DNA from 4 places in the Paenibacillus ihbetae genome. Region 4 is predicted to be linked to each of the others. Evidence: riboswitches for the same ligand, from Rfam matches in the RefSeq annotation. Region 4 holds a riboswitch; each other region holds the start of a gene.
The links. A riboswitch is a leader RNA that binds a small molecule or an ion and turns the genes downstream of it on or off. The one in region 4 is predicted to bind cyclic di-AMP.
Positions count from the first base shown of each region.

Region 1: another riboswitch for cyclic di-AMP. It lies ahead of BBD41_RS17910 (adenine nucleotide alpha hydrolase family protein); the one in region 4 lies ahead of BBD41_RS19120 (TrkH family potassium uptake protein).
Region 2: another riboswitch for cyclic di-AMP. It lies ahead of BBD41_RS12580 (hypothetical protein); the one in region 4 lies ahead of BBD41_RS19120 (TrkH family potassium uptake protein).
Region 3: another riboswitch for cyclic di-AMP. It lies ahead of BBD41_RS14225 (resuscitation-promoting factor); the one in region 4 lies ahead of BBD41_RS19120 (TrkH family potassium uptake protein).

Region 1 covers NZ_CP016809.1:4,038,650-4,044,253, forward strand. The annotation lists gene BBD41_RS17895 (AraC family transcriptional regulator) at 1-92, shown strand, start outside; gene BBD41_RS17900 (RidA family protein) at 160-543, shown strand; gene BBD41_RS17905 (TrkH family potassium uptake protein) at 739-2,127, opposite strand; gene BBD41_RS17910 (adenine nucleotide alpha hydrolase family protein) at 2,117-2,806, opposite strand; cyclic di-AMP (ydaO/yuaA leader) riboswitch at 2,938-3,090, opposite strand; gene BBD41_RS17915 (cation:proton antiporter) at 3,263-4,495, opposite strand; gene BBD41_RS17920 (DUF421 domain-containing protein) at 4,691-5,317, shown strand.
Region 2 covers NZ_CP016809.1:2,804,239-2,809,842, reverse strand. The annotation lists gene BBD41_RS12585 (proline dehydrogenase family protein) at 316-1,236, shown strand; cyclic di-AMP (ydaO/yuaA leader) riboswitch at 1,871-2,044, shown strand; gene BBD41_RS12580 (hypothetical protein) at 2,176-2,586, shown strand; gene kdpF (K(+)-transporting ATPase subunit F) at 2,742-2,819, shown strand; gene kdpA (potassium-transporting ATPase subunit KdpA) at 2,850-4,529, shown strand; gene kdpB (potassium-transporting ATPase subunit KdpB) at 4,553-5,604, shown strand, end outside.
Region 3 covers NZ_CP016809.1:3,181,319-3,186,922, reverse strand. The annotation lists gene BBD41_RS14235 (HD domain-containing protein) at 1-995, shown strand, start outside; gene BBD41_RS14230 (TatD family hydrolase) at 1,156-1,923, shown strand; cyclic di-AMP (ydaO/yuaA leader) riboswitch at 2,136-2,349, shown strand; gene BBD41_RS14225 (resuscitation-promoting factor) at 2,626-3,816, shown strand; gene rnmV (ribonuclease M5) at 4,044-4,592, shown strand; gene rsmA (16S rRNA (adenine(1518)-N(6)/adenine(1519)-N(6))-dimethyltransferase RsmA) at 4,594-5,478, shown strand.
Region 4 covers NZ_CP016809.1:4,282,570-4,288,173, forward strand. The annotation lists gene uvrC (excinuclease ABC subunit UvrC) at 1-1,031, shown strand, start outside; gene BBD41_RS19115 (CPBP family intramembrane glutamic endopeptidase) at 1,003-2,691, opposite strand; cyclic di-AMP (ydaO/yuaA leader) riboswitch at 2,983-3,129, shown strand; gene BBD41_RS19120 (TrkH family potassium uptake protein) at 3,193-4,533, shown strand; gene BBD41_RS19125 (potassium channel family protein) at 4,550-5,224, shown strand; gene BBD41_RS19130 (LysR family transcriptional regulator) at 5,247-5,604, opposite strand, start outside.

The DNA.
Region 1 (5,604 bases), 240 kb from region 4:
ATGAGCAGGTGAATGGAATGGAGCTGGAAATCTACGGCGAAAAAGCAGGGCTTCATTCCGTTGAACTATGGTTCCCCGTAAGGAAAATCTAAAGCACGCATACGATTTTGAGCACGAGTCCAAAATGCTGCGAAAAGCCATGAACAAAAGGGAGATGGGATGATGTTGAGAAAATTTAATCCTCCAGGAATGGTTTCTTCTAACATCTATCATCATGGAGTTGAGGTAACGTCTTTCCAGCGCATGCTGTTCATCTCAGGTCAAGTAGGTGTAGGTCCGGATGGAGTTCCCGGCAAAGATATTCGGCAACAAACGGAGCTGGCGATCAACAATTTGTATAAAGTTCTTGCCGACGCAGATATGGATGCAAACGATATCGTAAAGTCCACGATCTATTTAACGGATGAAAATCTGCTTGGTGCTTTCATGGAGGCGGGTGCAGGTTCATTGCCTACCCCTCCCCCGGCGACAACGTTAGTAATGGTCAAAGCTCTTGCTTCGCCGGATTTGCTCGTTGAGATCGAAGCCATCGCGGCGAAGTGATGCTCTAGTCCAGGTAAAAGAGTAGGAAGATGAGATGTCCAGCCTAGCAGGCTGCCGCGGATGAACGTAATGGATTAAAACTAGTGCAATAAGGAGGATGCCGATTTCCGGCATCCTATTTTACTATGCTAAACCCCTTGATACAGAATCTTAAGGGCTGCTTCTAGCTAACACCGATCCAATCAACAAGTCCATCTATCCGATCAGCACATGATCTTCTGCATACCCGATTTTGGAGGAGCGCTTTTTCTGAGCCAGCGCATAAGCGAGCGTTAATGGACCCAGTCGCCCAGCAAACATCGTGATAATCACAATGAACTTACCGGCAGGGGACAGCTCACTTGTAAGTCCCATAGACAACCCGGTTGTACTAAAGGCTGAGGTTGCTTCAAAGAGCACCTCCAGAAAATGCTCCTCCAGCATTCCTTCGGATACCGTGAGCAGGAGGGCAACCACAAGTACGGCTACCAACGAACTCATGACCACTGCTAGTGCCCGCAAAACCGTTTCAATCGCAATTTTGCGCTGGAAGGCATGGACCTGACCACCGCCACGGAAGGTTTGGATGGTTGCCAGTATGAGTACCACAAGCGTGTTGATCTTGATGCCTCCTCCCGTTCCGCCTGAGGCTGCTCCGATAAACATCAGAATGATGATAATAAACTGGGAAGCCGCCAGCATGCTGCTGATGTCAATTGTGTTAAACCCGGAGCTTCTTGGAGTCATGCCCTGGAAGAATGCTGCGAGCACCCGCTCGCCTCCGTTCAAATTCCCGAACGTAGCCGGATTCCAGCTTTCCAGTATGAGAATGGCTGCAAACCCGAACACGAACAGGATACCCGTTCCAAGAATGACAATCTTGGAGTGAAGGGACAGCTTCCTCCAGGAGCGCTTGCGGAAGAGATCGACGACGACTATGTACCCGAGTCCGCCAATAACAAAGAGCATAACAATCGTTATGTTGACGACAGGATCGCCGACGAAGGAGGAGAGGCTGTCTGACCACAGGGCAAAACCGGCGTTGTTAAAGGCAGAGACGGAATGAAAAAGCCCATAATAGAGCGCTTGTCCCCAGCCGAGCTCATGCCACCGAATGGCAAGGAGAATTGTTCCGAGCGTTTCAAAAGCAAATGAGATCAGCACCATATACAGGGATAGTTTGACCAGTCCCTGTGCCGATGTGGAGTGGGTCGTTTGCTGGATCAAGAGGCGCTGCTTTAACCCGATTCTTTTCCCCAAGACGATGGCTACCATGACACCAAAGGTCATAAAGCCCAATCCCCCGACTTGAATCAGAATCATAATGATGACTTGACCTAAAGTCGAATAGACGCTCCCAGTATCCACGACAACTAGGCCATTCACGCAGATTGCGGATGTGGCTGTAAATAATGCATTCAGCAACCCTACGGATGTACCGCTAGTAGAAGACTGAGGAAGCGCAAGGAGCAAGGTGCCGATTAAGATTAAGATGGTAAATACGATCAGGATGAGCTGAGGGGGGCTCATATTGTTTTTTTGCTTGTTGATGAACATTTCGAATCTGCTGGGGATGGATTGATGGTTCGTTGGGTTACTGCCCATAATCCTTCTCCAGGCCAAGGGGGGGCGATGCTTGACTTAAGAAAAACGAAGCGTCTACGACTTTCCCCTGACTTATCTTTAAATAGTTAAATCCCCGATCCGTTTTTATACGTAACAAGCCGGTTTCGAAATCCGTGTTCAGTTCCTTGAAGAACAGCCCCTCAGCGACAACTTCCCCGTCGTCTTCACCTTTACGGATCAGATATTGGCCATTTTTGCTGACAACCGTAACCGGAATTCCACGCTCGTGAGTCTCCACGATGTGTTGATCCATTCGCTGTACAGCAACGATGTGCAAATCCGTCTCGCCGATTCGATTAAGCAGCTCATTGACGAATGAACCCTGTGTAATTTCCTGCCACCGTGTTTGGCCGGATTGTCCGATGATCAGCTGCGTTATCTGATACTGCTTGGAGGTTTCGGCGATAATATCCGAAGCTTTTTGACGGTTATGATTAGGCTTGGTGATAAACGTAGCGCCATATTCGTCACAGATCGTTTGCCAAAGGGCCATAAACTTCTCTTGTTCGAGATCGAGTTCATCCGCAGCCATGGGGATGACGCTCATAACATAGAGGGGACATTGCAGAAGTCTGGCAAGCTCGCCGCCTCTCCGAATCAGTCGTTCGCCGTTTGGACCATAATAAACACACACCATAATTTTCTCGTGATGTATCATGAATGCATCTGCTCCTTTCTAATCAAGCGGCTTGAGTCTTCCGGACCCAAGGAAAAAAGCCCGGTAGCAGAGACAATCTGCTTCCAGGCTTTGGACTGTGTTCCGAATAAACAAGTCAAAGTTGCACGGGCGTTATCTCTCGAGACGCTGACGAGGTTAGCTGTCGGATTCGGGTCTGAGAGTCCCCGTTCTTTCCGCCTTGGAAAGAATTCACCCCTGAAGCCGTTAGCGGCTTCTCTGGTTCCCCCGCTCCCCAAGTGGTGGGGATTAAGCGATCAATAATATAAGATTATCGAAGTATATACTAAGCTAGGTAAATCTAAATGTAAACCTTGATCCCGAAGTCTCATGTGACGTTATTGAAACGATGCAGCTTAATCTATACTTAGGTATTTACGCGATTTCCCTCGCGAGGTTTCGGACTTTTCAATAATTATTCGATCTTGCTCTAATTAGTTATTCGGTCTCCTTGACGGGATTCGACAGCTTAAGCTTGCTAACCAACGGTTTTATCGTCAGCCCCTGTGCAAGAAGCGAAAACAGGACGACGCTGAATGTAAGGACGAGGATATCGTCGCGCCCTTTGAAGGAGGCGGGCAGGCTTAGCGCAAGTGCAATCGATAAGCTCCCTTTTAAGCCGCCCCAATTCAGGAGAGCTTTCCAGGATGACGGAAAATTCCGCAGGAAGCTCAAGCTGGTATAAACAGCGACCGTTCTTCCAATCAGCACGATAAGGATGGAGGTGATAATCAGCGCCCATTTATCCGTGAAATCAATATGCTTGATTTCAAGGCCGATCATAAGGAATATCAATGAATTGGCAACCAGGGTAATGACATCCCAGAACGAGTTGATATTCATCTTCGTGGTTTCGGACATTCCGATCCGGCTGCCGTAGCTGCCGAAGATCAAGCCGCTTACGACGACGGCGATAACACCCGAGACATGAAAGTGCTCGGCAATAAAGTAGCTTCCGAAAAACAGCAGCATCGAAAAGGCAATCTCCAGCGGATAATCGTCATAAAAACGAATGAGCTGCGAGAACAGAAAGCCGAGGATGGCTCCAATCGCAATCCCGCCCAAGCTAAATTGAAGAAAGAGCCAAATGCCGCTGCCTATGCCTGCCCAGCCCATCTCTATATATGAAAGCAAGTATACCGATGAAATTTGAAATAACACGACGGCGATGCCGTCATTAAAAAGCGATTCCCCTTCGATAATGGTCACCATTTTCTTGGAAACGCCAAGGGATTTGAAGATGGAGATCACGCTAATCGGGTCCGTTGCGCTCATAAGCGCTGCAAAGGTAAAAGCAACAGGTAAAGGCAGTCCCATGATGCCATACATCGCCAGAGCGATAATAAGGAAAGACAAGAAGGTGCCGCCGATCGCCAGGGCAGCCACTGGCTTGCTCTGTTCCCGTAAGTGTGAGAAAGGAAGCTTTAATGTGGCGTCTCCAAGAAGGATAGGCAGAAACAAGGAGATGATGATCGCCTGGAATACATTTGATTGCGTAATAAAGGTTTCGGCTTCGTCCAGCACGGGAATATGCAGCAATCCAAGCAGCAAACCTACTACGACGAGTGCAATCGAATAGGGTTGGTTTACTTTTTTGGCAAATGCGATAACCCCCATCGATATCGCAAGTAAAATTAACAATTGAACGAAGACCTCATTGAAATGATGCATAGAACACCCCTCGCCTCAGGATATTTGTTCCAGTAATTGATTGTACCCGAATCCGGACGATTCGCCAAACCAAAATAATGGGGAGACCGGTCCTTAGCTAGATATTATCCATCGAAATGAGGAAGGGAATGCATAAGATGTTTATTCGTTGTTCAAAACATAGGGGAACCATTGATCGATTGAGGAGATGAGCGTATGAATGAGCTATGGAATGATCTGTGGAATGAGGTATGGAAGTCCCTTGCTTTAATTATTTTTGGAATGCTGGTGCTCCGCATCTCCGGCCGAAAATCAATCTCTCAAATGACCGTACCCACAACCATTACGATGATTTCGATCGGAACGATTATTGTTCAACCGATCGCTGATGAAAACTTAGTTCTGACCCTTACAGCGGCTCTGGTCTTTATTCTGGTTCTCATCCTTGTCGAATTTATGCAAGTGCGTTGGAGCCGGTTTGAGAAGTGGATAAAGGGACCAGCCGTTATCGTTATAGAGAATGGGCAGCTTCAATTGCAGAATATGAAAAAGCTGAGGTTAACCGTAGATGCGCTTGAGATGAAATTGCGGCAGCAGGGGATATCCAAACGAAATGATGTGAAAACGGCTACGATCGAGCCCAACGGGCTGCTTGGTTATGAACTGCAGGACTCCGCAAAGCCGGTAACGCTGTCCCAGCTGGAAGATCTGCTCTCTCAATATTTTAACGGAGCGGGAACAAGACATCAGGGAGCTGCGCCAAACACCCCGGATCCGGAAGTCAATTTGTTTAGTGAAATCAAGGTAGGAAACGAGCACGTAAATAATAAGAGGCTTCAGTAAAAAAGGCATTCCCTGCCTCAGGGAGTGCCTTTTGGCTTATCAAAATGCCTGCGATTAACGTCTACATAACACCATACGTTAATTTGATTGCCGTACGGATCGTAGGTATAGAACAGTACCAGCGTCTTGGGATTCCCGGCAAAATCCGCATAAGGATTTTTTCATGGAAAATAAGTTGTCCCTGATGAAAGCAGGCCTTTATTATTGGAGATGGCAGGAGAGGAAGATTTGCCGCTATCATCGAATGGAACAAATTGAGCCAAATGCGAAAGCAAGCTATCATGGAC
Region 2 (5,604 bases), 1.5 Mb from region 4:
AATAGCTTGAAATAGCAATTCATTAGCAATATGGAACGCTCGAGGATATTTCCCTGAGCGTTTTTATTCGTGTTTTTTCTTCAAGGACTGTTTAAAAAGACGAGGGATCACCCCCAGGTCTAATATACCACCAATTACCAACGCATCGACGCTAGCGCTATATCGGCAATCTTCAACACCCTCTGTGAACTCGCATTGTTATGTAACGGCAATTTCTCACCAAGCCGAAGGAATGTCCACTTCGCATGATGCGACCTTTTTTGCATATGAGTTAAGGTAGAGCGCATTTTACTCCGAGAAGAGGGTGAGGCATGCATGGACGGGACTGAGCTTTACCGGAAAGTCGTGTTGACGGTGTCGGGGAACCGGCTGGTGAAATGGCTGTCGCTTCGTTACGGCAAAAAATTAGCGGGCAGATTCATTGCGGGAGATACGCTGGAAGAGGCACTCGATGAGATCGAAAGGCTGAACGGGAAGGGGATCTTGGTAACGCTGGATCATCTGGGAGAGGGCATAACTTCGCTGACGGAGGCTTCGGCCTACCGGGCGGAATATATTCGGCTTGTGGAGGGCATCGCCAACCGGGGAGTTCAATCGAATGTGTCGCTGAAGCCGACGCAGATGGGCTTGGCGCTCGATCCGCAGGCGGCATACGAGAACATTAGAGCGGTGGTCCGGGCGGCCCAAAAGCATGGCAACTTCGTTCGGCTGGACATGGAGGACTCGCCGTACACTCAGGCCACGATCGATATGACGCTGCGGCTTCATAAGGAGGGGTTGACCCATGTGGGAACGGTCATCCAGGCCTATCTGTACCGTTCCGAGGAAGACGTCCGGATGCTGACGAAGGAAGGGGTGAAACTCCGCCTGGTTAAGGGGGCTTATAAGGAGCCGGGAACGATTGCGTATCAGAAGAAGCAGGAGATCATCGGCAATTATAAAAATTTAATCAAGCTTCAGCTGGATCAAGGGGCCTATACCGCTGTTGCGACCCATGATAACAACATCATCGATTGGGTCAAAGTATTTGCAGAGCAGAACCGGATCAAGAAGGATGCGTTCGAGTTTCAAATGCTGTACGGGCTGCGCATGAAAGACCAGGCCCGGCTAGCGCAGGACGGTTACCGAATAAGATGCTACATGCCGTACGGCACGATGTGGTACCCGTATTTTACCCGCCGTATTGCAGAGAAGCCGGCCAATCTGATGATGGTGCTGAAGAATATGTTCAAGTGATTTGGGAAGCGAAAAAGCGGGCGACGATGCCGGTAGGGAAACGATGCGATTACAATCATAACTTGAAGTATAAGAACGCGCCGCCGATCCATGGGGGCGCGTTCTTGGCTTGAAGTCGGAAGTCGATTAGCATTCCGTTTGTCGTTGTATTTTTCTGAAAAACGGCGAAAACAACGAAGGAAAGCGTGTACATATAGGTAAGGCTTTCATTATTGCCATTCCATCGCTTTATATCGCATTCTAGCTAAGAAATGGTGAAATAGAGAGGAATGGCGCGTATGGAGAAGATAATCGGGGATGATGGGAACATTCCGGATTGAACCAGTTTCATAATGCTCTCCACGGGTTTTCGTCTGCATTTACTTCCCGAATCGCCGGTCGTATGATACGAACTATGAATTGACCTGATGCTTTCCGGAAGCTGGGCAGGGCGGCCTGATACCGCCGTGGAAGCCGGCCAGTGTGGGAGCTGCGGCCATCCATCGGAGAAAGGGCGTATACCGAAGACCGCCATGGGGTCCTTCGGCTCGTACTAGCGTCAAGCGCCTCTCACCGCTTGATTCTCGGCTGAGCCGTTTTGACAGTTTTCGATAATATCAGGGTCAATCATTAACCGAATACACGCAGCTCGCTAGATTCATTTTCGCTGAGTCCTTGAATGAAAAAGGAGCGGGGGAACCAATCGGGAGACGCGATTTCGCGCGTCTCTCCGGGGTGAATCCCATAGGCAAGATAACGGTCTATGGGTAGGGCGACTCTCACGCCCGAATCCGTCAGCTAACCTCGTAAGCGTATCGAGAGAGGCAACGATTGTCGTGACTTGACGAAGCCGCGGTGTTTTTTCGCCGCGCCTTTTAGGAAGAAGCCGCGGGAAGAGTTCTTCTCCTCCCCAGGCTTCTTTTTTGTTGCCTTCTCCGACGGACACAAGGAGGAGAACGTATGGAAAAACAGCAAGACACGATTCTGATATCCGCGCCGACCAAGGCTGGGGAAGCATTCATCCGCCAATTATTACTAAGTGAGATCCCGTTCGCCGTTCTGGTAAACAACCGGGCAGAGGGGGAGAGGGCGAGCAGGCTCGGATGCAAGGATGTCATCCTGATCGACACGCGAGACGAGCAGACCTGGGTGCTTCCCGAGCGGCCGATCGGCAAGGTGTTTCTGTTTGAGAACAGCTTGAACCTCTGCTGCCGCTACTTGCGCATATGCCGGACATGGACCTCGGCTTCGATCTATGTTGTTACTCATTCCGGCAATCCAAGGCTGATTTACAGAGGGCTTGGCGCGGACGTCGTGCTGCACACAAACCATGACCGCGTCGATTTCCTGATCGCCGCACTTTTAGACTAGTTACCGGAAAGAGCTGTTTTTACGGCTAACCGCCAAGGAGGGATAACAATGCAGGATGTATACATGCTGCTTCTGCTAGGTGCAACCTACGGGCTGTTCCGGCTGTTCATAAGCTGGTGCGGCCGCATCATTCAAGAGTCGGAGGGTGACCGGCCATGACGCTGATTTTGATATTGACCGCTGCGTTATTTTTATATTTGGTTTATGCGCTGATTCATCCCGAAAAATTTTAAGACTCAACATAAAGGGGGAAGCCGCTTATCATGGGCATCGTACAAATTGCCGTCGTCATCCTGGTTCTGCTGCTGCTCGTCAAGCCGCTTGGAACCTACCTCTATCTCGTGTTTCGCAATGAACCCGGCGGCACGGACAAATGGTTCTCTTGGGCAGAACGCCCGATATTTGCCCTCATCGGACTCAAGGAACGCAAAGGGATGAGCTGGAAGGGCTATGCGATCAGCTTCCTGCTCACCAATATCATCCTGGTCGGAGCAGGGTATGCCATCCTCCGTTTTCAACACGTGCTGCCGTGGAATCCGAACGGCATCGAGAACATGGAGCCGACGCTGTCGCTCAACACAATTATAAGCTTCATGACCAATACGAATTTGCAGCACTATAGCGGGGAGTCGGGCCTCTCTTACTTTTCCCAGATGGCCGTGATCATCATGATGATGTTCACGTCCGCTGCCACCGGGCTTTGCGTTGCCATTGCCTTTATCCGGGCCGTGACGATGAAAGGCGCTACGGTCGGGAACTTCTTCGAAGACTTCGTGAAAGCCATGACCCGTGTGTTCATCCCGGCGGCCTTCCTTATTGCCATGCTGCTGGTGGCATTGCAGGTGCCGCAGACGTTAAAGCCGACCATTAGCGTAACGACGCTTTCGGGATCAGAGCAGCAGATCGCGGTCGGCCCGGTAGCCGCGCTTGAGTCGATCAAGCACTTGGGAACGAACGGCGGCGGCTATATGGGAGCCAATTCCGCGCATCCGTTCGAGAATCCATCCCCGTTGACGAACGTGATCGAAATATTGTGCATGTGGAGTTTCGGGGCTGCCCTGGCTTACACCTTCGGATTGTTCGCCAAGAGCCGCAAGCAGGGCTGGATCGTGTTCTCTGTCATGATGACGCTGTTCATCGGTTTTCTAACCCTGAACTATGCGGCCGAATCAAGCGGAAATCCAGCGCTGAACCGGCTCGGGATTGATGCGTCGCAAGGCAGTATGGAAGGCAAGGAGGTCCGCTTTGGCATTCCGCAATCCTCCTTGTTTACGACCGTGACAACCGCGGCTACCACCGGATCGGTCAACAACATGCACGACACCCTGACCCCGCTTGGGGGCATCACGCCGCTGGCGCTAATGATGCTTAATTCCGTTTTTGGCGGCAAGGGTGTCGGCTTGATGAACATGCTTATGTACGCGATTCTCGCCGTATTTCTGGCCGGGCTGATGGTCGGGCGAACACCCGAATTTCTCGGCAGGAAGATTGAAGCGAAGGAAATGAAGCTGATTGCCGTCGTGATCCTGGTGCACCCGTTCATCATTCTGGCACCTACGGCGCTCGCGCTGATGACGGGTGCGGGTCAATCAGGCATTACGAACGCAGGGTTCCACGGCATCTCCCAGGTGTTGTATGAATATACGTCTTCGGCAGCGAACAACGGGTCGGGGTTTGAAGGTCTTGCAGATAACACGCCGTTTTGGAACGTGACAACCGGGCTGGTCATGCTGCTGGGCCGTTATATTTCGATGATCGCATTGCTGGCGGTCGGCGGATCTCTGTTGCGGAAGCAGCGGGTGCCGGAGACGCCGGGAACGTTCCGTACTGATAACGGGTTGTTCGCCGGCATTCTGATTGCCGTCGTGCTGATTATCGGCGCGCTGACCTTTCTGCCTGTACTGGTTCTTGGGCCGGTTGCCGAGCATCTTACGATCCGTTAACAAGAAGAGGTGAATTAAGACAAATGAACAATCCCAAACAACGTTTAATGACCAAAGCGATGGTCGTTCAGGCGCTGAAGGACAGCGTTGTGAAGCTGAATCCTGTCTTGATGCTGAAAAATCCGGTCATGTTCGTGGTGGAGGCCGGAACGATCGTGGTGCTGCTGATGACGCTGTTTCCGTCCTATTTTGGGACGGAGAGCAGCATCGGCTTCAATCTGACCGTGTTCCTGATCCTGCTCTTTACGCTGCTGTTCGCGAATTTCGCGGAGGCGATGGCGGAAGGGCGCGGCAAAGCGCAGGCCGATTCCTTGAAGCAGTCCAAGAAGGAGATGACGGCCAATAAAGTAACGGAAGGAGGCGGCGTTACGGCGGTTCCGTCGACCGAGCTGCGAAAAGGGGATATCGTCATCGTGTCCCAAGGCGAAATGATACCTGGCGACGGCGAGGTTATCGCGGGATTGGCATCCGTCGACGAATCGGCCATCACCGGCGAATCTGCGCCGGTGATCAAAGAGGCCGGCGGCGACTTCAGCTCGGTTACCGGGGGCACCCGCGTGGTTAGCGATACGATTAAAATTCGGATTACGAGCGATCCGGGAGAATCGTTTCTGGACCGGATGATCTCACTTGTTGAAGGAGCCTCCCGACAGAAGACGCCTAACGAAATTGCGCTTAACACGCTTCTGACGGTGCTGACGCTCATCTTCCTGATCGTAGTAGTGACACTGGCGCCGATTGCGAAGTACCTCGGCATCGAGCTGTCGGTTCCGGTGCTCATCTCGCTGCTTGTCTGCCTCATTCCGACGACGATCGGCGGTCTGCTGTCGGCGATCGGCATTGCGGGGATGGACCGGATCACCCGGTTCAATGTGCTGGCGATGTCGGGGAAGGCGGTGGAGGCGGCCGGAGATATCAACACGATGATTCTCGATAAGACAGGGACGATCACGTTCGGGAACCGGATGGCCAGCCGGTTCATTCCGGTGGGCGGCGAACCGCTGGCTTCCGTTGCCCAGTGGGCGGCCGTCAGCTCCCTGCTGGATGAGACGCCCGAGGGCCGTTCCGTGCTGGA
Region 3 (5,604 bases), 1.1 Mb from region 4:
ATGATCTCGGTCATGGACCATTTTCCCATTCTATAGAAGAGGCGTTTGAGATGAACCATGAGGATTGGACATGCCGGATCTTGCTCGGCGATACGTGCGTGAACAAAGTGCTCCTGGAGCTTGGAGCAGACTTCCCGGAGCGGGTCGCTTCCGTCATTCGCAAGACGTACGACAAACCGATCGTGATGAATCTGGTGACGAGCCCGCTGGATGCGGACCGGATGGATTATTTGCTGCGCGATGCCTATTACACCGGCGTCAATTACGGGACGATCGACATCGACCGGATTCTGCGGATGCTGCGCCCGCACCGGGACCGGATCGTTGTGAAGGAATCGGGGATGCACGCGGTGGAGGATTATCTCATGTCCAGATACCAAATGTACTGGCAGGTGTACTTCCACCCGGTAACAAGAAGCTCGGAAATCATATTGCGCCAGATTTTCCGCCGGGCGAAGGAGCTCTATGAAGCAGGCTATGCGTTCCGGTTCATGATCGAACCGCTGCCGGCTCTGTTCGAAGGCAGCTTGACCGTACAGGAGTATCTGCGTCTGGATGAGGCGCTCATTCAGACGGCATTCCTGCAATGGACGTCCGAGAGCGATCCGCTCCTTAGCGAAATATGCGGCCGATTTATCCATCGGAAGCTCTATAAATATATAGAAATCGACACCGGCAATCCGGAGACAATCGACGCCGTCCGCCAGGCATTTCGGGATGCGGGTCTTGATCCCGCATATGATCTGGAGATTGATTTTCCGACCGATCTTCCTTATGATAAGTTTCATTCGGGCATGCCGCTGAACGAGAAGCAAATTCTGCTGTTGGACCGGCATGACCAGCTTCGGGAAATCTCCGAGGTGTCCGATATCGTGCGCTCCATTAGCGGGATCCATAAGGGCCGGAATTATCTGTATTACCCGGAGGAGAGAGTGGAGCCGCTGCTTGACCGGATGCCGGCCGAAATTGCTGATTTATTCCGCCGTCAGGGATGAGTCCCCTTATTTTAGGGTACTTGGATCAGGATAAAGATAAATCCGTCTTAAGGTTGCCGCCATCAGAGCAATGATATTGGACAACCATCGAACGGAATGCTAAAGGTTTTGTGCAGGAAAGATACGATCAAGGATCGACAAGAAAGGAGAGGGAGAGAACATGCTGTTCGACACGCATACCCATCTGGATGCTCCCCAATTCGACGAGGACCGGGAGGAGACGATTGCCCGGGCGCTTGAAGCCGGCGTCAGCCGGATGATCAATATCGGTTTTAATCGCGAAACGATTCCGACCACGATGAAGCTGGCGGAGACGTATGATTTTATATATGCGGCGGTAGGCTGGCATCCCGTGGATGCGATCACGATGGAGGAGGGCGACCTGGAATGGATCGCTTCGCTCTGCAGCCATGAGAAAGTTGTTGCGATCGGGGAGATCGGCCTCGATTATCACTGGGATACATCCCCGAAGGAGGTGCAGCACCGGGTGCTGCGCAGCCAAATCGGTCTGGCCCGGGAGCTCCGAATGCCGATTGTGATTCATAATCGCGATGCGCATGAGGATATCGTGAAGATTTTGAAGGAAGAGAAGGCTCATGAGGTTGGCGGCGTGATGCATTCGTTCTCGGGCAGCTGGGAAACGGCTAAGCTGTGCCTGGATATGGGCTTTCATATTTCGTTCGGCGGACCGATCACGTTCAAAAATGCCAAGCAGCCGAAGGAGGTTCTGGCCAAGGTTCCGCTAGATCGCCTTCTCATTGAAACGGACTCGCCTTACCTGACTCCGCACCCCTTCCGAGGGAAGCGAAACGAGTCCGCTTATGTGAAATTGGTGGCCGAGACGGCAGCCGAAATTCGGGGCATGTCCTTCGATGAACTGGTCCAAATTACCACGAGAAACGCGCTGGAACGATTTGGTATTTCGTGAAAACGAGAGCAAAAGCGATGAAAAAGTGAGGAATTGCGATTAATTAAAGTTTTTTAACCTGAAAAGACGATTGTTTTACAATTTTTTAACCTTTTACATCAAAAAATGTGCTTGATTGTTCCTTTACAACCTGCATGGAAACAGGATATCATCTTTTCAGTGATAAGAAGCTGCAAGTTTGCAAAGCTGTAAACTTCAGCGATCATATTTCATGAACCGTCTCGCTTAATCTCCGAAGTCTGGGGAACGGGGGAACCGATACTGCCGTGCATCGTAAACTGTCGTGCATGAGCCGTATATGATTTCTTTATCGGGTCTTTGGGGTGAATGTGAAGGTCCTCGCCATGAGCGGGCGACCGGAGCTAGGGCGTCTCTCTTACGTCCGAACCCGACAGCTAACTCCGTAAGCGAAGTAAGAGGGGAATTCTCGTGCATACCATTTCCATGATTTCAATCATCAGGAAGCCACGTTAGAGCCTCTAGTACTCTTTCACGCTGGCTTCTTTTATTTTTGAATATTGGAGTAGGTTTCGTCATACTGTTGGTAAACAGGAGGTGATTCCTAGTGGTGAACGGGAAGACGGGGATTGACGCAGGGCGTTAGATAGATAGCAGCACGCCTTGCGAGAATAACTGCTATAGTCACGTCAAATGCATTCATGCGTTACCTAAGACGGCGGGACTATGAAGGAGGATGGAATAGTGGGCATTTTTCAACCTGAAGAAACCCATGAATCACAATCATCCAGCATGTCTTACGCATTGCGATGGAAGCATGAGAATTTGCGTCAATTGATGATGCTCGGCGCCATGGGGGCTGTTACGGTATCACTACTCGTATCGCTGGTTATCCATGATCAATCGGGCAAGCAAGTTCAAATTGTGGTCGATGGCCGCGTAACCACGGTAGAAACCAGAGGATCGTTGCTTCAGGAATTGCTGGATGAGCAAGCGATCACACTGAATCCGCAGGATCAGGTCTCGATGCCTTTAAACGGGACGATCCAGGATGGGGACCGGATTATCATTGACCGTGCAATCCCAGTTAAAGTAACAGTAGGGGGCACCACCAAAACCATTTTCACGACCCAGGACACGGTCGATAGTGTACTCAAAGAAGCTGGCATTACGATCAAGGGTGAAGATATAGTAAAGCCGTCACAGGACACGAAGCTTACCAGCGATATGAACATTCAAGTCGTTCGGGTTACGAAGCAGACCGTAGCGGAGAAGGAGAACCGCGAGTTCCGCGTCATCAAGACCGCGGATCCGTCGCTGGAGCGCGGCGATAACCGTGTCATTCAGCGTGGTGAGCCGGGCGTTCTCGTACATCACTACGAGAAGGTGTACCATAACGGCAAGCTGGTATCCAAGACAAAGGTCTCGCAAGAGGTTGAGCGTAAGACGAAGGACAAAATTATCGCCGTAGGTACGAAGAAGGTTGAGAAACCTGTTGTGCTTCAGGCGGCAGCGACTCCGAATGTGAAATCTGCCCCGGCGAAGCTTACGGGCACAAGAAAGGTGTCCACCGCCAAAGCGACGGAGAATAATGTCATCTCCAGAGCGGGTGTTGATTTCAAATACCAGAAAGTGCTGAACAATGTTTCGATGACTGCATATTCCGCCGAGCAGGAGGGAATCGGAACCCGTACGGCTTCCGGAACACGGGTAACCGAGGGTCGTACGATCGCGGTTGATCCGAGCGTCATTCCGATTGGCTGGTGGGTGTATATCGAAGGCATCGGCTTCCGCCGCGCAGAGGATACCGGCGGAGCGATTAAGGGACATAAAATTGATGTGTATTACGATTCGCTGAAAGCGGCCATGAACTTTGGCCGGAAATCGGGCCGCACCGTTTATGTGATCGGTCCCGTAAAGCCTGATGTGAACTAATGAATCCCATTTTCTAATGACATTGCCATTCTAATGCTAACGAATTTAGCTTATAATAGATCATAATGAAGAAGAGGAGAAACTCCTCTTCTTTTGTTTTGCGGCGTTTCGGTCATTTTGAGCCTACCGCCGCATGGATAAGGCTGGGCCGGTTCATTGAGAACGGTTGGACTGGCTGTATGTATGTATGTATGTATGTGTCCTTTTGGGAAGGAAGAGAGAACGTTATGATCCGTGAAGTGATTGTGGTTGAAGGCAGGGACGATACGGTAGCGATCAAGCGTGCGGTGGATGCCGACACGATCGAGACCGGCGGCTCTGCTATTAATAAGCATACGCTGCGCCGTATTGCCCTCGCAAAGGAGCGCAGGGGGGTAATCATCCTGACAGACCCCGATCATGCAGGGGAGCGGATACGCAAAATCATCGACCGTCATGTCCCCGGCTGCAAGCACGCCTTCATTCCGGAGGCGGATGCGACGCGCAAGGGCGATATCGGAGTCGAGAATGCATCGCCGGAGGCCATACGGCATGCCCTGGACCGCGTCCACACCTCGTTTGAGGGGGCGGAGAGCCAGATCAGCCTGGAGGATCTGATCGATGCGGGGCTGACGGCTCATCCGGACGCTGCAGCCCGGAGAATGTTCATGGGGAATGTACTGGGTATCGGGTATTGCAACTCCAAGCAGTTCCATAAACGTTTGGCGATGTTTCAAATATCGCGTGAAGAGTTTCTGGCGGCGTTAGCGCAGCTGGAAGAGGGAGGCCAAAGCTGAGATGAACCGGATGGAAGATATATCGACACCTAGACGTACGAAGGAGATCATTGCCCGCCATGGCTTCTCCTTTAAGAAGAGCCTGGGGCAGAATTTTCTGATCGACCAGAATATTTTGGGCAAGATTGTGGAGGCCGCAGGGCTTGATCAAGAGAAAGGGGCGCTTGAGATTGGACCCGGCATCGGGGCGCTGACGGAGAAGCTTGCGCAAATGGCAGGAGCCGTTACCGCAGTGGAGATCGACCAGCGACTGATTCCGATCCTTAAAGAAGTACTGGAGCCTTATGATAACGTGAAAGTTCATCACGGAGACGTGCTTAAGGTGGATCTGCACGAGCTGTTCCGCGAGGATTTCGCCGAGGTAAAGAAGGTAAGCGTTGTAGCCAACCTGCCGTATTACGTGACGACCCCGATTCTGATGAAGCTGCTGGAGGAGAAGCTCCCGCTGGAGAATATTGTGGTTATGATCCAGAAGGAGGTTGCCGAGCGGATGGCCGCGTCGCCGGGCAGCAAGGATTACGGCAGCCTAAGCATTGCCGTCCAATATTACAGCGAGCCAAAGCTTGTCTGTGTCGTTCCGCATACCGTATTCATCCCGCAGCCTAATGTTGAATCGGCCGTCATTCGCCTGGCGGTAAGGGAAGAGCCCCCGGTTTCGGTTGAGGACGAAGCCTTTTTCTTCGAGGTCGTGCAGGCATCATTCGCCCAGCGGCGAAAGACGATCGCCAATAACCTGAAGAGCCGTTTCTTCGCCGAAGAAGGGCGCGAGCGGCTGGAGCAGCTGCTGGAGGAAGCGGGGCTCGATCCGAAGCGCCGAGGGGAGACGCTGAGCATTGAGGAGTACGCACGGCTGAGCAATGTCCTGTATCAGGCGGGAATCCGTTAGAGCATGGCATGCAGGCCTAGTATACCAAACCGTTGCCAGAGGTGCGGAGAAGCCGCCAGGGGGAATTTTCCCGCCATGACGAACCAATGGCTCCATCAGCCCATACCATAGGGTAGGGGTGATGTT
Region 4 (5,604 bases):
GCGCCGGTGAAGGCGATGCCGCTGGATCGCCTTCCTTAGCGGTCGCAGAGGACCCGTCCGGCTCGGGTTCGGCAGGCAGCGGTCCGGAAAGCTCCGGGCAAGGGGAGGAGGCCGAACGTCTGGCCGCCGCGACGAAAGCCGAGAACGAGCGGGCGGAGGCTGCCGGCCTGGTGGACGCCGCCGGAGGCGCAGCCGCCCTGCAGGAATGGCTCGGCGTCAAAGTGCATGTGCCGCAGCGCGGCTTAAAGCGCCAGATGGTCGGGATGGCGATTGAAAATGCAAAGGTTGCGCTCGATGAGAAATTCCGCTTAATCGAACGGGATGAGGAGCGGACATCGATTGCCGCGGCCAATCTCGGCGAAGTGATCGGCATCGAATCCCTGAACCGGATCGAGGCGTTTGACAACTCGAACATACAGGGGACGAATCCGGTTTCGGCGATGGTCGTGTTTACGAACGGGAAGCCGGATAAGAAGGAATACCGGAAATACAAAATCCGCACCGTGCAGGGTCCGGATGATTACGAGACGATGCGTGAGGTCATCCGGAGACGGTACGAGCGGGTGCTGAAGGAGAATCTGCCGCTGCCGGACCTGATCGTGGTCGACGGCGGCAGGGGACAGATTTCGGCTGCGATCGATGTGCTGGAGAATGAGCTGGGACTGTTCATTCCGGTCTGCGGGCTTGTGAAGGATGCCAAGCATAGAACGGCGCAGCTGATGGTCGGCGATCCGCCGCAGCCGGTGTCCCTCCCTCGGGACAGCCAGGAGTTCTATCTGCTGCAGCGCATCCAGGACGAGGTCCACCGGTTTGCGATCTCCTTCCATCGAGACCAGCGCGGCAAATCGATGGTGTCGTCCAAGCTGGACTCGATCCCGGGCATCGGCGAGAAGCGGCGGAAGCTGCTGCTGAAGCATTTCGGCTCGATCAAAAAAATAAAAGAGGCTTCAGTCGAAGACTTTAAGCCCCTTTCGATCGGTGAAAAATTAGCTACGGATATACTCAATGCCCTTCGTGATGAGGAGTCGTGACATACGGCTTCTCTTTTTTTATTGGATTCAAGCGATAGATCACGTAAGCCACGATGGCCGGCAGCACCATATAGAACAGGCCGATCAGCACGTTAGGGGCGCCTTGAAGCATGACCAGGCTGAATCCCATAAGAATGCTGTTGAAGATGACATGCGAGAACATGGCCGCAATATATCCGTATTTCAGGAAGATATAGCTGAACAGCAGGCCGATAATGACCAGCTCAATCGGGCGGGACACCACCGGGTAAATCGGATACAGCGTATGGCCGAGCGCCCAGATGATCGAGGTGATCAAACTCGCGACAAAGGTGCTGCGCACGATCTTCTTCACCATTCTAATGCCGAACAGCCGGTATACCGCTTCCTCCGATATGCCTGCGAGCCAAGCCATCAGCGGAAACAGCCATGGATAGAGCATGTTGTAAGGGGACTGCGAGGCATCGGTCGTGGACCAGGTGTTCAAGGTCAGGCCGAGCGCGATGAAGATCAAGGACTGGATGCCGAGCAGAATGAGTGCCCACATATAGCCCACCTTCATGCTGTCCAGGACATAGCGCCCGTATCCGGGCTCCTTGGCCCGCGGCCACGGATTAAGCCCGTCTTCCTTCCGCCATAGGCCGCTTCCGCCGACAAGCGAGAAATAGAGCAGAGCGGAGAAGATGAGGGAATAAATGGCGTAGAAGATCATAATCCCGATGATCCCGGTCTCGGACATTCCTTGTGCCTTAAAGACCGGAACCAGGTTGTACGTATTCAGCATCTGGATGACAAACAACAGGACGGACAGCAGGATACCGCGCTTAAACGAGGTGTAGGCCCGGGTCTTGACGCTGTAGACGATGGCCAGGATACCGAGCACAAGCGTAAACAAACCGTAACCGACGAGCGTCAGCAGCGTTGCGTCCTGCGTCTGCTTGTTGACATAGGCGGTGTGCGCTGCCGGAACCGAGAATGCCGGCTCGAAGGAACGCAGCTTTCCATGCTCAAAGGTAAACGCCAGCTGCAGCCTCGAATCCCCGATCGCCGCTTCCGTGACGGTATACTTCAGCGTGGGTTCGCCTTCCCGGGTGGAGAGCTGGAGCTGCGTCGCATCATATCCGGCCCACTTGAGCCACGGCTCGGCGAGAGCCTGCTTCTCGGCCAGCGTCATGCCCTCCTCCACCAGGAGCAGCATTTGCTTGCGGACCTCCCCTTGATTCAGCTCGATCCGGTCGTAAACGGAGCGGGCGGAATCATAGGAAAATCCGGCGATGCCGGCATTTTGCATATGTACATCCACGTTCAGCGCATCGCCGCCCGGCAAGGTGAAGCGGACACGGTATACATCGTAAGGGTATTTGGCTCCGTAGCTCTTATTATAATCCCGGAGCTTCTTCTCTTTCGCCAAATATCCGTACAGCTCGGAGTTGGACTGGTATGTAACAAGCGTGTCTTCCCCTTCGGCAGCAGGAAATCCTAAATGCTCGCTCGCGAACCGTGACGCGGCTTGTGCAGCCTCCTCTTTGGAGATGATTTTCGGATAGGGCGTATCGGTTGACTCGAAGGAAGTGGATGGGAGTACCTGAAAAACAAGAAACAGGATCAGGCCGATAATGGCCGGGGCGATAAGCTTCTTCAGGTTAGGCGTCAGCTTCAAGGGCTCTGCGGCACGGTTCATGAAATTCCTCCTCTTGATTTTAGTGCTTTCCGATATGAATAACCGGCCCCGCAACATGCGGATCATAGAGTCAATATAACATACATATGAAGAACAAGCCCTGCTTATCCCAAAGCCCAATAATGAAATAAAACGCTGAAAATGAATGAAAGGTTTCGAAAACGTTAGAGAATGATATCCTTGTACTCTTGAATATGCCCAAATCGCCCTTATTTAAAGTCTTTTTGGTAAAAAAACGGCGTTGGGTTCCCTCCCGGATTGCGTTATAATCACATCATGCTTTCAAGGAACTGAATAGACCAGCCGAATTTCGTACTGAGAACGGGGGAACCATGTAATTGGGGTGAATTTCATGATCTCTTTCGGATCATGGATAGGGCGGCCTGTGATAATGCCCGAATCCGTCAGCTAACCTCGTAGGCTGCTGCACAGGAACCAGACCGTTAAGGGCACTGTTTTCCAGTGTCTTTTTTCGTTGATTTTTTTGGAGAAGGTGAAACATTGAACTCAAAATTGAATTGGCTTAAGCTGTCACCTCCGCAGATCCTTGCGCTCGGTTTTGCGGCGGCGATCCTGGTCGGAACCCTTCTGCTCATGCTGCCCGTATCCAGCAGGACCGGCGAACCGATCGCCTGGATTGACGCCATGTTTACGGCAGCTTCAGCCGTCTGTCTGACCGGGCTTGTCGTCGTGGATACAGGCACAAGCTTCAGTGCCTTCGGACATACGGTGATCCTCCTGCTCATTCAGCTCAGCGGGCTCGGGTTTATGACGATGGCAACCCTGTTCGCCCTGGTGTTTAAGCGCAAGATATCCCTCAAGGACCGGCTTGTTCTGCAGGAAGCGATGAATCAGTCCTCGATCGAAGGGATCGTTCGTTTAATCCGGCGGGTGTTTATCTATTCCCTGACCTTCGAGGCATGCGGAGCCTTACTATTTACTCTCCGCTGGGCATGGGATATGCCTATTGGAAAAGCCATTTATTTCGGCCTGTTCCATTCCGTTTCGCTGTTTAACAATGCGGGCTTCGATCTGTTCGGCGATTTTCATAGTCTCACCGGTTATGTCGATGATCCGCTGGTGAACATCGTATCCATGCTATTGATCATATCCGGCGGTATCGGGTTCGTTGTATTATCCGATTTGATCGATTTCCGTCAAAAAAGGAAGCTTTCGCTTCACTCCAAAGTCGTTCTCTCGATGTCGGGATCTTTGATATTTATCGGGGCGATCATCATATTCATTTTTGAGTTTACCAATCCGCTAACGCTGGGCTCCTTGGATGGGGGAGGCAGAGTGCTTGCCTCGTTCTTCCAGTCGGTCAGTCCGCGAACAGCGGGCGTAAATTCGATAGATATCGGCGGCCTCAGGCAAGCCACGCAATTTTTCATTATTATACTTATGTTTATCGGAGCGTCGCCTGGCTCGACGGGGGGCGGGATCAAGACGACAACCTTTATGGTTATGGTAGGGGCCGTGTTCGCGATGATGAGAGGGAGAGACGATATCGTTATGTTCCGGTATCGCCTGGCCCAGGAGCGCGTGCTTAAGGCGCTGACGATTGCGCTTCTGGCGCTGCTGCTCGTATTGACGGTGTCCATGATTCTGTCCACGACGGAGGATGCGGATTTCCTGGAGATTTTATTCGAAACGACCTCGGCCTTCGGCACCGTCGGCTTATCGATGGGCTTGACGCCAGATCTGACGGTGCTCGGCAAAATACTGATCAGCTTGACGATGTTTGCCGGACGTCTCGGTCCGTTGACGCTGGCTTATGCACTGGGGCCGAAAAAGGGTAAAGAATTGTATCGTTATCCGGAAGGCAAAATGATTATTGGATAAGGAGTATAGGAGAGACATGAAACCAAAGCAATTTGCAGTGATCGGTTTGGGGCGGTTCGGCTCGAGTCTGGCACTGGAACTGATGGAACTAGGCTATGAAGTTCTCGGCATTGACCGGAACGAAGAGGTCGTCGAGGATATGAGCGAGCATTTGACCCATACGGTGGTCGCGGATGCTACGGATGAGGAGATGCTGAAATCGCTCGGCATCCGCAATTTCGACTGCGGGATCGTCGCGATCGGAGACGATATCCAGATGAGCATTCTGTCCGCCATTCTGCTCAAGGAACTCGGTGTATCGACCGTCGTGGCCAAAGCGATTTCCGTGCTGCACGGCCGGGCGCTGCAGAAGCTGGGCGTGGACCGGGTCATCTTCCCGGAGCGGGATATGGGGATCCGTGTGGCTCACCAGCTGGTTACGCCGAATCTGCTCGACTATATCGAATTATCTAAGGATTATTTGATTGTGGAAATGACGGTAACCGATTGTATGGACGGCAAGACGTTAAGCGAACTGAACACGCGCGTCCGTTACGGTGTCACGGTGGTTGCCCTCAACAAGCGATCCGGCATTATCGTTGCGCCGACGGCGATGGACGTGGTTAATGCCGGCGATGTTATGGTCGTCATCGGCTCCAACGACAATGTGGAACGGTTTGAGACCGAAGTCGTGAATCTGCAGCAGAAATAATACAAAAAAACCTGACGAATTTCTAGGTCGTCAGGTTTTTTCGCTGCTTCTCTTCCGCAAGGCTCCGGAAGAGCACCTCGGTCTCGTTAATCCAGCGACGGGCGGCGCTGCTGAGCTCTGAAGCATCCCCGTAAATCAGGGATGTCGTCCGCCGCGTCTCCATGAGCGCGGGGATGTGAATGTCCACAAGCCCGTTGTCGGAGAGCAGCTGCGGACGGAGGTATGATTTCGGAAGCAGGGCCGCTGCTTTGCAGGTCGGGATCAAGCGGACGATCGCTTCGAAGGAATCGATCTCCATCCGAATATCAGGCATGATGCCCCACCGGTGAAACAGGTCGTCGGTCAGCTTACGGTACCAGGTGCCGGTCGAGAAAATAATC